Regions from separate parts of the Shewanella seohaensis genome, predicted to be linked through region 1. Evidence: riboswitches for the same ligand, from Rfam matches in the RefSeq annotation. Region 1 holds a riboswitch; the other holds the start of a gene.

Region 1 (7,248 bases):
CCCTTGATGCAGCAACTCAGCCATGAGTTAGCAAGGTTTTTCCCTATGCTGCCTATCTCAAACCCTCAAAATGCAACTGAGCAAACCGCAACTGAGCAAACCACCCATGCCCAAAGTGAATGGCAAGTGCATTGCCTCGATGTGGCGGCCTTGCCACTGGCGCAATACGGCAAGCAAGCCAAGCACTTAGTGATTATTGCGGGTGTCGGTGGTGAGTTATTGGTTGAATTGGTTCGCAGCATTGTGGCGAATCAGCAAAGTCAAAGTAATGCTCACAGTGGAAATGATTCGAGCAATCATGACCTTAGTCAAGGCGCCTGCCAGCTCGAATTTATTTTGTGTCCCGTGCATCATAATTACCATGTGCGCAGCGCGTTGGCGGAATTGGGCTTATCCCTTAAAGAGGAATATTTACTCGAAGAAAACCAACGTTTCTACGAGATACTGCATTTAACGCAGGCAAATGCTAGATCAAAGACGAATGCCAGCTCAAAAACAACTGAAGCTGTGCCCTTAAGTGCGACGGGCTCAATCATGTGGCAAGGGTTAGATGCAGATAAAACCCGTCAGGCCAAGCGTTATCTTGACCAAACCATCGGCCATTATCAGCGTATTCCTGAGCATCGCATGCCCAACAAACCCCAAATTGTGGCGGCCTATCAGCACATTTTGCAGCAACTGAATTGTTAACCTCATAGGCCAACATGCGCCCATTGAGCGCTACATCTTGGCGTTAAAACGGTTTTGCTCTGTAAATCCACCGAGTTGGTTTATGCTAATAGGCCATTAATCTTGAGTTTTATTATGCGTTTATTGAAGTCCACCCAAGCTGCCAATCTCAATCTTAAACAGGCGAAGATTTTTTATCGCCAAGCCGCCCGTGCCATAGTGTTGTCGGGGGAAGATATTTTGCTGCTCTATACCCAGAAATATCGCGATTATGGTTTGCCTGGCGGTGGGGTGGATAAGGGCGAGAGTATCGAAGTTGGACTTATCCGCGAATTGCAGGAAGAAACCGGCGCCATTGCCGCCAGAGTGTTAGCGCCCTTTGGCCGTTATGAGGAATATCGTTCCTGGTTTCGTGAGGGGGCAAACGTGATGCATATGGACTCTTACTGCTATCTTTGCGAAATCGATATGAGCCTTGGCGAACGCGGCTTGGGTGAGCCAAGACTCGAAGCCCATGAGATAAAAAATGGGATGCGCCCAGAGTGGATCAATATCCATCAGGCTATTGCCCATAATGAAGCGATCCTACGGACGTTTGCCAATAAAGGGCAATCCATCGACAGGGAAACCTTTCTGCTTAAACGAATCGTTGAAGAGTTGCTGTAGAAAGCCATGCTTGATGGTCAAATTGGCTCAACGCGCAGACATAAAAAAGCCATCCTAAGGATGGCTTGTGAGGAAAGGCAGTCTTAGCGGTTAGATCACGGTTAAATAAATACAAAAAAAATGGCTCATCGCGCCCGCCAATACAAATAAATGCCAAATCGCGTGATTGTACGGAATGCGTTTACCGACATAGAAGATCACCCCTAAGGTGTAAAACAACCCGCCCAATAGCAGAAGCTTAAATCCTAGCGGTGACATCGCCGCCGTCAAATCGCCCATCACAGTCACACACAGCCAACCCATCACTAAATAGAGCACTAGGCTCATTTTTTTAAAGCGATGAATAAACAAGGTCTTAAATAAAATCCCACCAATAGCCAAAGACCAAATCGCCGTGAGGATAATGGTGGAAAGCTGTCCTTGCAGGCTGATTAACATCAGCGGGGTATAGGTGCCTGCAATTAAGCAGTAAATGGCACAATGATCGGCAATCTTGAGTTTATGTTTCCAGCCCACATGCGTCACGCTGTGATACAGGGTAGAACTTAAAAACAACAGGATGAGGCTTGCACCATAAATAATAACACCTGTGAGCTGAATATTGGTGAGATGGTCGGCGCCTTTGAGGATCATAAACACTAAGCCTACTATACCCGCGATCACCCCTAGGCCATGGCTTATGCTATTGGCTATCTCTTCACTAAGGCTATACCCACTGATATTCAAGGGTTTTTCATGACTCATTTGCGGCTCTATCAAACTCTGGCTTGGCATGCTGTTGATCCACTCGATGGTGATAATGATTGAGTCTATCAGTTGGTAAATTGGAAAGCCATAATTAGCTTACACGTGTAAGCTAATTTATTTTAGGGTTAACATTATCAACTGAGACTTAGGCGAGCTCTTATCTAGTTGTACAACATTATGGTGCCTATTTACGACCGATTAATGTCAACGCCCTGGAACTTTGTGCGGTGCGCTTTCTCTAATCCCCCGTAGTAATCATGGATTTGTTAAGTACTTTGTCCATAAAGTACTAAGGGATGGATTTTGCCTGTTCGTTCGACTATTACCCCAGAAGATGATCTCAGTTTTGTTGCGCACCGCCGCGTGACAAACGACGAGATCGTAGCATTCTCCGCGATGCCATTTTGTGCTACGGCTTTTAGCGCCCATGCAGAGCCTTTGGGCAGTGCAATAAACCTCAATTTGAGTGAGGCTAACCAAAGAGAGAGCGATAGCGCATTCCAACCCAATTTAGGCTTAAGTTGGCGAGAGTGGTCGCATTATTTCAATCTTAAGTTATTGCTTTGGGTCATCTTGGGCCATGGTTTACTGCTGTTGTTGCTAATTTTTTTATGGCGAACCCAGTCGGAGCAGTTAGGGCTGTCGTTTACAACAACTTCAGCCAATGCACGAACTGCAACCAAAGCATTAAAGGCATATTTTATTTATGCGCCGCCAACGCAAACCGCTCCTGTGGATTCGGCTAAAGATTCTTCTGTGGAAGAGCCTGCGGTTTCTCGCGAGCCAATAACTTCAGCACCTAATACGGTAAAATCGATGCCAAAACCCACTGAGCAGATTACAAAACCTCCTGAAGTCAGCGCCCAATTATCAGAAGTAAAAGCATCAAAAGTAACAGAATCAAAAGCATCAGTACCAAGCACATCAGTGCCGAACACATCAGCGCCTAACGCCTCAACACCTAACGCTCCAACACAAAGCCAAACCCAGAAGAGTGCAAAAGAGGCTGTTAAACCTCAAAAGGCAGAAATCCAATCAAGCTCGACACAAGCGGCCAGTACAGAGCCGTCAGCGTCAAACGAGCAAAGCGGCGGCGGGGCGGCAGGGAGCGTGGGATTATTTACCCAGCGCTATTTTGAGCGCCAGCGTGAGCAAGCCTTGGATGATTTAGTGTTAGAGCAGGCAAATCATTACTCTAAACGGTCTAATTTGTCTGAAATGAGCCCTGAGATGGAGGTGTTGATTGTGCCCAATGCAGACGATTTTAGCGGCCCCAGCAGTTTGGATTTAGAACTGGATCCTAATCGAATTGTCCGTAAAGGGGATACCTGCTATCGGGTCGTCAAAGTGGGCACCCAAATTAATCCCTATGCCGAGAATTTAGGTTTCCCCTTTGATTGCAGTGGCAAGAAAATGAACCTAGAAATTGATGATGCCATTAAGGCGCATCTCGATAAAATGATGGTAAAGCGGCCAAAAGGTTAAAAAATAGTGATGATAAATTTTCACCAAAAATAGTAGAAATCATAGATTGTAAGATGGATTTGAATTAAAAATATTTAAATACAATGCATTATGAATTCTTTATTTTTGATTGTTAATTTAATTTTTATCCTAAAATTACGCTTGTTTGTTCGCTGCGCTTCTGCCTATACTTTTGCCCATCTTGTCGGAGTGCCTCTTGGCTGAGACCGTTTATTCGGGATCCGTTGAACCTGATCAGGTTAAAACCTGCGAAGGAAACAAGCATAATAACATCCATTAAATCGTATCAGCGGCCACCTTTTGCCCTGTATTAACCCATCGATTTAGTCGTTATTGAGTCCGTAAACCCGCTTAGGGTTTGCAAGGCTCAGCTTCAACACTCAAGTCTCCAGACAAGCAACCCCATTTTTATTTGTTAAAGTGAGATTGCTTATGTCCAGTTTAGAATCGTCCTCAGAATCGATTGCCGTTAATGCCCAAGGGCAAACGAGCCGCCGTGCGGCGCGCGCCCAAGCGCAAGCCTTTATCGATACCCTTAAACCATTACAGCATCCTAATTCGCAAAAGTTATATCTGCAGGGAAGCCGCGAGGATCTCCGTGTAGGGATGCGGCAAATTCTGCAAACCGATACGCGGATTGGCGGCACTGCGACTGCGCCCATAGTCGAGAAAAACCCTCCCATTCCTGTGTATGACTGCGCTGGTCCTTATTCCGATCCGGCTGCGCAAATTAACGTGCGTCAAGGTTTAGCCAAACTCAGATTACCTTGGATTATCGAGCGCCAAGATACCGAAGTGCTTGATTGTGCAACCTCAGATTTTACCCAGCAACGTCTGAAGGATGATGGGCTCGATCATCTGCGGTTCGAAGCCGGCTCAAGTGCGATTGTTCGTCCTCGCCGTGCCTTACCGGGTAAACGCGTGAGCCAATTACACTATGCCCGCCAAGGGATTATTACCCCTGAAATGGAGTATGTGGCGATTCGGGAAAATATGGCGCTCGCCGAGGTACAGGATGAAATCTTAAACCGCCGCGGCCAAGGTGAATCCTTTGGCGCCGTAATAGGTAAACCGATAACCCCTGAATTTGTCCGCGATGAAATTGCCCGTGGCCGCGCTATTATTCCGTTAAATATCAATCATCCAGAAGCCGAGCCTATGATTATTGGCCGTAACTTTTTAGTGAAAGTGAATGCCAATATCGGTAACTCGGCGGTCACGTCCTCCATCGAGGAGGAAGTCGAAAAGCTTGTCTGGTCAACCCGTTGGGGCGCGGACACTGTGATGGACTTGTCCACTGGGCGCTATATCCATGAAACCCGCGAATGGATCATCCGTAACTCGCCAGTGCCTATTGGCACAGTGCCGATTTATCAAGCATTGGAAAAAGTGAATGGGGTTGCTGAGCACCTGACCTGGGAAGTGTTTCGCGATACTTTAATTGAGCAAGCGGAGCAGGGCGTCGATTACTTTACCATTCACGCGGGCGTGTTATTGCGCTATGTACCCATGACCGCCAAACGGGTGACTGGGATTGTGTCCCGCGGCGGCTCGATTATGGCCAAATGGTGCTTGAGCCACCATCAAGAAAACTTCCTCTATACCCATTTTCGTGAGATTTGCGAGCTGTGCGTGGCCTACGATGTGTCGCTGTCATTAGGCGATGGTATGCGTCCAGGCTCGATTGCCGATGCCAATGATGAGGCGCAGTTTGCCGAGCTTGAGACCTTAGGCGAGTTGGTCAAAATCGCTTGGGAATACGATGTGCAGACCATTATCGAAGGGCCTGGGCACATCCCGATGCAGCTTATCAAAGAGAATATGGAAAAGCAGCTTATCCACTGCGCCGAGGCGCCGTTTTATACCCTAGGGCCGCAAATTACCGATATTGCACCGGGTTACGATCATTTCACCTCAGGGATAGGTGCGGCGATGATCGCATGGTATGGCTGCGCCATGCTCTGCTATGTGACGCCGAAAGAACACTTAGGTCTACCCAATAAGCAGGACGTCAAACAAGGGCTGATTGCCTACAAGATTGCCGCCCATGCGGCCGATATTGCAAAAGGCCACCCGGGCGCGCAGATCCGCGACAATGCATTATCCAAGGCGCGCTTTGAATTCCGTTGGGAAGACCAATATAACCTGGGACTTGACCCTGATACCGCCCGTGCCTATCACGATGAATCCCTGCCACAGGAATCAGCTAAGGTTGCGCATTTTTGCTCTATGTGTGGCCCTAAGTTCTGCTCAATGAAGATCACCCAAGATGTGCGCGACTATGCGGCAAGTTTAGCGGCGGGTACGTTGTCAGTGGCTTCGTCAAGCCAAAATGTTGAGAGCGCTGAAGCGCTTGCATCGATAAACCCTGCTCAACAAGGGCAATCTGGCAACGAAGCAATCCAGCAGATCAGAGTCAAAACTCAAGATGAATTAGCGGCGGCCATGGCGCAAAAATCGGCCGAGTTTGCGGCCTCGGGCGCCAAACTGTATCTACCACTGGGTGATGCTAATACAGCTAATACAGCCAATACAGCCAATACAGCCAATACAGCCAATACAGCCAATACAGCCAATACAGCCAAAGAATCGGCAAAGCAGCAGGATGGGACTGAGCTCAAACCAACAGCACAGGTTGCGGAGGTTTGATAATGACCCCAGCTAAACATGTTAGCTACGTGGCGCCTAAACCTATCGTCTGGACCATTGCCGGTTCAGACAGCGGTGGCGGCGCGGGGATCCAAGCCGACTTAGCCACCATCAAGGATTTGGGCGGCCATGGATGCAGCGTGATCACCACGTTAACGGCCCAAAGTTCGGTGACGGTGGCGTTAGTTGAGCCTGTGAGTGAGGCAATGTTACTCACACAGCTCTCGACCCTGTTAGCCGATCTACCGCCTCAGGCGATTAAGATTGGTTTACTCTCAAATCAGCAGCAAGTGCATTTAGTTGCCGACTGGTTGGCTGGTTTTAAAACCCAATTTCCACTCGTCCCCGTTATTCTCGACCCTGTAATGGTTGCAAGCTGTGGGGATGAGCTCGGCGATAAGAGCACGGCGAGCAAACCTCTGGATTTTACTCCTTTTAAGGGCTTGATTAGCCTGATAACGCCGAATGTGCAGGAGTTGGCAAGGCTAACTGCCGACACAGACAAACAAGCGTCAGCAATTCACACAAAAGCAGAATTCGCCGCTGCGGCAATGCAACTCTCAGCGCAATTAGCGTGCAGCGTATTAGCCAAGGGCGGCGATATTGATTTTGCGGCTAAGACAAGTGCTGGCATTAACACCAGTGATCTCTTAAGCGATCAAAAAAGCGATATCACAAGTCATCGCATCGCCGCAGATAATCAGCGTTTGGCGGAAGATCTGCTGATTTGTCATCAGGTTACTGGCTGCTCACCGCTCGATGCTAATGGCGGTTTTTGGCTCAGCAGTGCGCGGATAAACACGCGCCATAACCACGGCAGTGGCTGTACTTTGTCTTCGGCCATCGCCTCGGTGTTAGCCTTTGGCTTTGTATTGCAGGATGCGATTGTGGTAGCAAAAGCCTATGTCAATCAAGGCTTAACTTATGCGGAGGGGATTGGCCAAGGCCCTGGGCCACTCGCGCGTACCGCTTGGCCGCACAATTTAACGGCGTATCCTCACGTCACAGCTTATTCTCAAAACAGCTTGAGTG
Region 2 (7,248 bases), on a different contig from region 1:
CTGCCGCTCGCCATGGGTGTGCGCCGCCATCAATAATGCCCAATACACGGCAAACACCCAATACATCTCGATGGCAGCGGGTATCGCTTTAATGGCATCCGAGGTTAAGCCGGGATGCCCTGTCAGATACTGCCGCACTAACAGATGCCGCTGCGCGGGCGTTAATTGATGCGTGGCGAGCACAACGGCCAGTTCACACAGTGGATGGGAAGCGGTTGTATACTCAAAATCGATGCAATACAACTGGTTATCTTTAAGCAGCAGATTATGGGGATTTAAGTCGCGATGGCAAAACTGCGGTTTGACTAAACAATCGGCTAAGGTTGCCGTCCAGCCATGGATCTGCCTTTGAATGCTGAGCAATTGCGCCAATCGGCTCTGCCACACCTCGCCCTTATCCGCTGCGGCAAAGGCTAACAACTGCGCGTGATATTCCTGCCATTGCTCAGTGATACTGATGTGGTACGGCCCAGTCGCTTGCTCGCGAAGCTGTTGCAGCAATTGCAGTAACAGGCTATGGGCGCGATTCGGTGTTAAGGCTTCCAATAGGGCGAGCCGTTCAGACGGATACCAAGCCAGCTTGTCTGCTGCGCCCTTGATATCGGCATGAGATTGCAGCCAAGCCTCAATATGCGCTTCACCTTGGCAAAAGGTCGCCGCACAGCATTGAGACTCTAATTCTTTCCAGCTTAGTTCTTTCCAGCTTAATTCTTTCGAGCTTAAGTTTGGCAGGCTCAGCTCTTGATAACCTGATGCCATACTTGGCTCGCGTGGCACTAGGTTATCAAGTCGATCAATACCACTTGCCGAAATAGCCTTGTCGGTAACCAGATCCTCCCTCCCCTCAATATCCTCCATCAGCGGCGCAAACTGAGATGCTATGGGAAGGCTTGGCAGAGACTGCGCGAAGATATACTGGCTTAGGTAATAACGCTGATCGCCACTCACCCACAGCAACTCGGGGGCAAGCTTTGCCTTGGCAAGATGGCGCCAATAGAACAACTCTTGCTCCCGCGAACAAAAGCTGTCGGCGGCATCGGCGTTTTCACGCAAGACATAATGCGCCGTCGGTGTCTCGATATGATAGTTGTGGTTACTTAATCCATGCGCTAACGGCTGGATTTGGCTGATATCAGTAAGCCCTGCCTGCGCTAATACCGCAAGCAACACATCCTTGTGCTGCCCAATGCTCGGCGGCATTAGTGGCTTACCACAACAATCATGTTAAATAGCGTATTAGGCATTCGCAGCCCTTGTGTATTGGCCATCATCTGTTGATATCTGCCGCCGTTAGCCGAGTAGTTTTGCGGCGCTCGACTCAATATGGGGATTGCGGCTATCGGCAAGGGCGGCTCGCCACAGGAAATAGCCGACAACCGCTAAGCCAACGTAGAGCACGAATAATAAGGATGTCAGCATCAGTCCCTTACTGAGATAAAGGTAAATCGATACCAGATCGATAACCACCCAATACAGCCAATTTTCCAACACTTTTTTGGCGACTAAATAGGTCGTCATCACCGCAAAACAAGTGGTCGCTGCATCGAGGTAGGGAAAGGAAGCCTGGGTAAAGGTTGCCATCCCATGGCCAACGCCAAGGGAGATAATACCGGTCGCGACAATCAACTTTAAATGGGTTTTCAGCGGCCAAGTAGTCACTTTCACACCTTGATGTTTGTCGCCGCCTTGGGTCCAGAGCCAGTAACCATAGAGTGCCATGGCCATGTAATAGATATTCAGCACCGACTCCATCAGCAGTGCGACTTTCCAAAATAAGACAGTGTAAATGGCCGTGCTGGTAAATGCCGCCGCCCAGCACCAAACGCTTGCCTTCATGGCCAGTAGCAAATAGGCCATGGCCAATACCACGGCTAAGGCTTCCCATGCGGTCATCACATGGACTTCCCCTAGGGCCGCATTAACACTATTAACCAGCGTTAACCATAATTCTGTCATTGCCTTACTCTCACTCTATATCGCTTGCTTGAACCACTTCGCTTTAGCGTTCAAGTTAACTCAGGGCGTTACTCGCTGTGGGCTAAATTCAGCTCACCACCAATAAACTTACATACAAACACCGCTTTACCCCATTTTTCATGGGCGGCTTGCATCTCGGTCGCCAGCATGGCCATCACGTCTTGATAGTCGCCACACACTTGCGTCGCCATGGCATTGGTAACACGTTGAATCGTGGGGTAACTGTCTAAGCGATGGATAAACCATTTGATCGGATCGAGATAATTTTCATTAAAGGGATACATGCTAATTTCGGCGGTGAGTTTCATCTTCACTCCTTAGGTCAAATGCTAATAATGCAATCGTCAGGCGGTGACGCAATGAGCGAGCACAGCCTGACATCTGATGTATCATTCTTAAGGGATTACATAAACTTAACGTTTAGTGTGAACCCAATTTGGCGTGGGTCGCCATAGCGGATATATTGCTTTTCCGCCCAGCCGTTATCCGGCTCATTACCAAAATAGAAACCACGCACACCATATTCTTCATCGAACAGATTGCGGCCCCATAAATACGCCGACCAAGCACTCGCCTCGTAACCTAAGCGCGCATTCACAATGGTGTATGGCTCAGAGCGCGAGTCGTTGCTGTCTGAGTAGTAAAACTCACTCTTACCACTCATGTTGACGTTGGTAAACCAACCCGAGTTCGCACGATAGGTACCGCCTAAGCTGTAGGTTAAGTGTGGTGAATGGGCCAAATCGCGGCCCGTTAAATCCACATCGCTACCGTATTTATCTTGGTACTGGTAATCGCCGTACGCCGTCTCTAACCAACCTAGGCTTGAGTAAAACTGGAGATTATCGGTGGCATACCAAGTGGCGTCCAACTCGGCACCGTAGTTGTGTGAGCTACCCGCATTCTCAGTGTAGAGGATAAAGCGTTGTGGCTTGTTAGGATCTTGCTGGGATGCGGCCACTTGCTGATCTTGTCTGTCCATATAGAACAGCGCCAGATTCGTATCGATAAGCCCTTCAAACCAATGGGATTTAAGACCAATTTCGTAGTTGTATAGGGTTTCGGTATCAAACTCTTTTTTATCATTGAGTTCGACTGGCAAGGTCATGTTAAAACCGCCAGCCTTGTACCCGCGCGCCACACGGGCGTACACATTATGGGATTGATTCAGCACTTTGCTCAGTGCAATATGGCCGCCCCACATGGTTTCGCTCGGGTCAAAATTATCATTGTTGGTGTCTGAGTAGTGGCTATTACGAAGCTCAACACGCAGTCCCACAGACAAGGCATAATCGGCGCCTAAATCCGTATCCAGCTGACCAAATACGGCGTAATTGGTTGCTTCATATTCGGAATCTAACACCTCATCTGGCCAAGAATTATACTCAGAATACAGCTGGTTATCTTCTTTAAGGTTCATCGCATAAACCCCAAGTAACCAATCGGTTGAACCGGCAAAAATACGGCCTTGGTCGGTCGAGCTTAAACGGAACTCTTGGGATAAGGTCTTACGCTGACCGGTTTTGTCCCAGAAGTAATCGTACTGACAAGGGGCGAGATTGCCCTCATCCTCACATTGCTTGGAGGCCCAATATTCAGGGTTAGCCCAATCACCATCGTAACTATAATGGTGATCGGTATTGGCAAATGAGGTCAGCGAGGTCAGCTCAAACGACTCAGCGCCCGAATAAGTTGCTTTAAATCCTGCGCCCGTGGTGCGCTGGCTATCGACACCCGGCTGATCCGAAATAGTCTGTTTAGGATCGTTGGTTAAACTCCAGGCATCATAGCCATTATCAAAATCGGCATGCAGCAGAGTTAAATCCAGTTGCAGATTGTCGGTGGCATACCAGCGTAATTTAGCGCGGCCAGTAAATTCATCACGGCCATTGGTACCTTCTTTATTTAAATAGAGATTATCGCGATAACCGTTTTGTTGATGTTGCTGCAGCGACACGCGGTATAACAATTTGCCCGAATCGCTCAAGGGGCCAGAGCTAAAGCCACTGAAGGTTTGCAAATCGTCATTGCCTAAAGAAACCTCGGCGCCATGTTCAAACACATCCGTCGGGTCGTTGCTCTTAAGGTAAATCAAGCCCGCTAACGCATTGGCGCCATAGCGGGTACCCTGCGGGCCGCGTAATACTTCAACCTGCTGCAGATCGTACATGCTCGACACCATGCCGATACCCGATAAATCAATATCATCAATGATATAACCCACAGATGAGTTAGGCGCACCTTGATATTGTTCCTGCTCACCTACGCCGCGGATCTGGAAATACTTAGGACGTGAGCTGCCACCCGACCAGTTAACGTTGGCGATGGAATTGATCACGTCTTCAAAATGTTGGGCGCTTTCATCTTGAATTTGCTGGGCATCGATAACGGTGATACTCGATGGCATTTTTTCTAAGCTGGCACTGCGAAAATCTGCAGTCACCACCATGATTTCCATATCATTGCTAGGCTCAGGTTTATCGATAGCATCGGTTTGCGCCCATGCGGCCGTGCTTAACGCAGCCGAAATGGCCAGCGCTAATGGCGCACGCGTTAACGAAAAGGAGAAGGTGGAACTCTTGGTAGACTTTTTGTTAGACATAGGACCTCAAATACATGTTTGAGATCCGGCAACGAATAAGCGATTCAGAAGTGTGCTGTTGATTGGCCCATTCCTACGCCGGTATTAGCCGGATCAGGTTCTAAGGGTTCGTCTGATGACATCTCAGTCTGCCACTTTGTTGGCAAACACCCCTTGGCGGCGCTAAGTATACATGACGAAAATCATAAAGTAGACACTCTTGTATCTGCACATAGGTAAATGACGCTTAGCTCACGCCATTTAAGCCCCGATTGAAACATCTGACAGCTCACAATTGGCCGATACAAACGCCCTTCTCTCCTTAGGCTGATTTGACCCAACATGCTTTCTAGTGCTATAGAAGGCGACGATTTTAAGTATGGTAGAAGGGTCAACTCAATGCAGCTAAAACCGTTAGCCAAGGGACGTTATAGCCAGCGATGGGAACAAGACTATCCTCTTATTGAAGCTGTGATTCTTAGCTGTATCAGCGAAGTCAAAATGCTCAAAAAAGGCGCTCACCTGATGACACAAGGTGAAGCCATAAACTCGCTGGTGTTAGTCAAGCAAGGCCGTGTATCGCTGGGGCACACCGCCAGAAATGGCCGTTGTTTCCAATTAGGGACTATCGATTGTGATTCGCAACTATTTGGTGAGATGGAGTTTTTTACCCAATACCAGTGCCAGCTGGACATCATCGCCAACGAGCCCTTGGAAATTTCGCTAATTAGCACCGAAAAGTTGCAACACTCCCTCGGCCAACACCCACAACTGGCGCTGTTTTTTGCCAGTGCCATTGCGATTGATTACCAAGATACCGTCGATATTTTTACCCGCAGACTACTTTATCCCATCAGCTATAACGTGGCATTCGATATTTACCATGAGTATTTAAACGATTTACCCGTCGATGGTTTTAGTAAGCGTTATTTAGAGGCGGAGCGTTTTGGTACCACTGACAGAGTCTACCGACGGGCATTACAACATTTGGAAGAGCGCGGTTTAATCGAGCGTAAAAAAGAAGGCATTCGGATTAAAAACCTGAATGCACTTAAAGCTTTTGTCGAAGCAGGCATTTAACCCACTTCGACAACATCCATACTCGGCGGATATCAACTGAGTATGGGCCTTTAGCTTAACTTGCCGAAAGTGATTGTGCAGACATCGAAGGTTTCATCCGGCTCGATGCAATCAGCAGCATAAAGATTGCGGCGTAAAGTACGGGGATTACATACATCACGGTTTGTAAGCCAATAATACGCTCGAAGAACGAACTGATAGCCGGGCTAAACATGGCGCCCGTACTGCCACTGATCAAAATGTAGGAGACATTCTTACTGCTGGCTTGCTTCACAAACGACACGCCATAGGCAATAAACGCATTGTAAAGTGCCGCGCAGACAAAGCCGTAACCGTAGGTTAAATAAGCAATCCAATTCAACTTGTCGGTAGTCACAATCACAAAGGTGATCACCATGGCTAAACCAATAATACCAACTAAGAAATGATGAATTTTTACCCGAGTCACGATTAAGGTTGAAATCAAAGCACCAATCAGCGCGGCAGACCAATATTGGGTAATGATATTGCCCGCCTCCTCAAATGGGATATCAAATTTTTGTTTTACAAATAACGGCGCCCACGTGAGAAAGGTATACAGTGCCAGCATGCCTAAAAATAAGCCGATGCCGCCGCTGATAATACCGAAATTCCACTCCGATTGTTGTTTCTCTTCAGTATTCGATGATTGCTCGCACAGAGAAAAATTGGTGAACAAGCTAATAATTACCGTGCCTAAGGCAACCAAACCCACGGCTAAGTAACTGTAACTCCAAGACAGGGCATTGGTTAAGGCGTAGGTTGTGATCAGCGGAAACACCACCCCAGCAACATTAAAGGTCGCATCCTGCACCACTAACATAGTGCTCTGCATTTTGGCTTGCCATACAGACACCACAATGGTGCCCGCGATACACAGACCAATCCCACCGCAGACCCCAATTAAGGTCATGGCTACCATCACCACTTGTAGCGAACTGGTAAGGTGTAATGCCAGCGCAGAAAGCGCGACTAGACTGTAACTGAGTAAGGTGATCCGCTTAATGCCCAACTTTTCAATAAAGAAAAAGGCGGCAATGGTCCCCGCCAATGCGCCACCATTAAGTAAGGAGAAGATTGAGGCCACATCATTCACATCGGCCGCAAACTTCTCCGCTATGGGTTCTATCAACATCCCAAATTGCGTCGCAAAACCTGCCATAATAAAGTTCGCGAGAAAACTAATGGCGGTTAAGGTGATTTTATTATTCATTTTTGTCATTCCATCGTGAAATGCGAAAGGTGCAAAGGTTAGCGTGTGACCTAATTCAGCGCAGTCGCGAGCGCAAGTTCGATCATATTATTGAAGGATAACTGACGCTCTTCGGCGGTAGTTTCCTCACCTGTTAGGCAGTGATCGGATACAGTCAGAATGGCCAATGATTCAATGCCCTGTTGATGCGCTAAGCCATAAAGACCTGCGACTTCCATATCGATACCCAATACCCCAAAACGCTCTAGAGCCGGGATCATATCTTCGTCGGGATCATAATAAAGATCGCCACTAAATACGTTGCCGACTTTCACGCTAATGCCTTTTTCAGTGGCTTGGGTATAGGCTTTGTGCAGTAAGGAAAAGGTGGCCGAGGTTG

The links. Region 1 has a riboswitch for thiamine pyrophosphate ahead of thiC (phosphomethylpyrimidine synthase ThiC). Riboswitches for the same ligand answer to the same signal wherever they lie in the genome.
Region 2: it holds a riboswitch for thiamine pyrophosphate, as region 1 does, so the genes downstream of both, L2713_RS03350 (TonB-dependent receptor) here and thiC (phosphomethylpyrimidine synthase ThiC) in region 1, are expected to answer to the same signal.

Annotation. Positions count from the first base shown of each region.
Region 1 is NZ_JAKILE010000019.1:41,429-48,676, forward strand. It holds gene L2713_RS18710 (tRNA (adenine(22)-N(1))-methyltransferase) at 1-690, shown strand, start outside; gene L2713_RS18715 (NUDIX hydrolase) at 805-1,335, shown strand; gene trhA (PAQR family membrane homeostasis protein TrhA) at 1,426-2,109, opposite strand; gene L2713_RS18725 (prolipoprotein diacylglyceryl transferase) at 2,386-3,567, shown strand; TPP riboswitch at 3,743-3,841, shown strand; gene thiC (phosphomethylpyrimidine synthase ThiC) at 4,000-6,216, shown strand; gene thiE (thiamine phosphate synthase) at 6,219-7,248, shown strand, end outside.
Region 2 is NZ_JAKILE010000002.1:259,202-266,449, reverse strand. It holds gene L2713_RS03365 (phosphotransferase) at 1-1,200, opposite strand, end outside; gene pnuC (nicotinamide riboside transporter PnuC) at 1,291-1,956, opposite strand; gene L2713_RS03355 (YkoF family thiamine/hydroxymethylpyrimidine-binding protein) at 2,025-2,285, opposite strand; gene L2713_RS03350 (TonB-dependent receptor) at 2,381-4,579, opposite strand; TPP riboswitch at 4,633-4,743, opposite strand; gene L2713_RS03345 (Crp/Fnr family transcriptional regulator) at 4,958-5,638, shown strand; gene tsgA (MFS transporter TsgA) at 5,694-6,869, opposite strand; gene deoD (purine-nucleoside phosphorylase) at 6,920-7,248, opposite strand, start outside.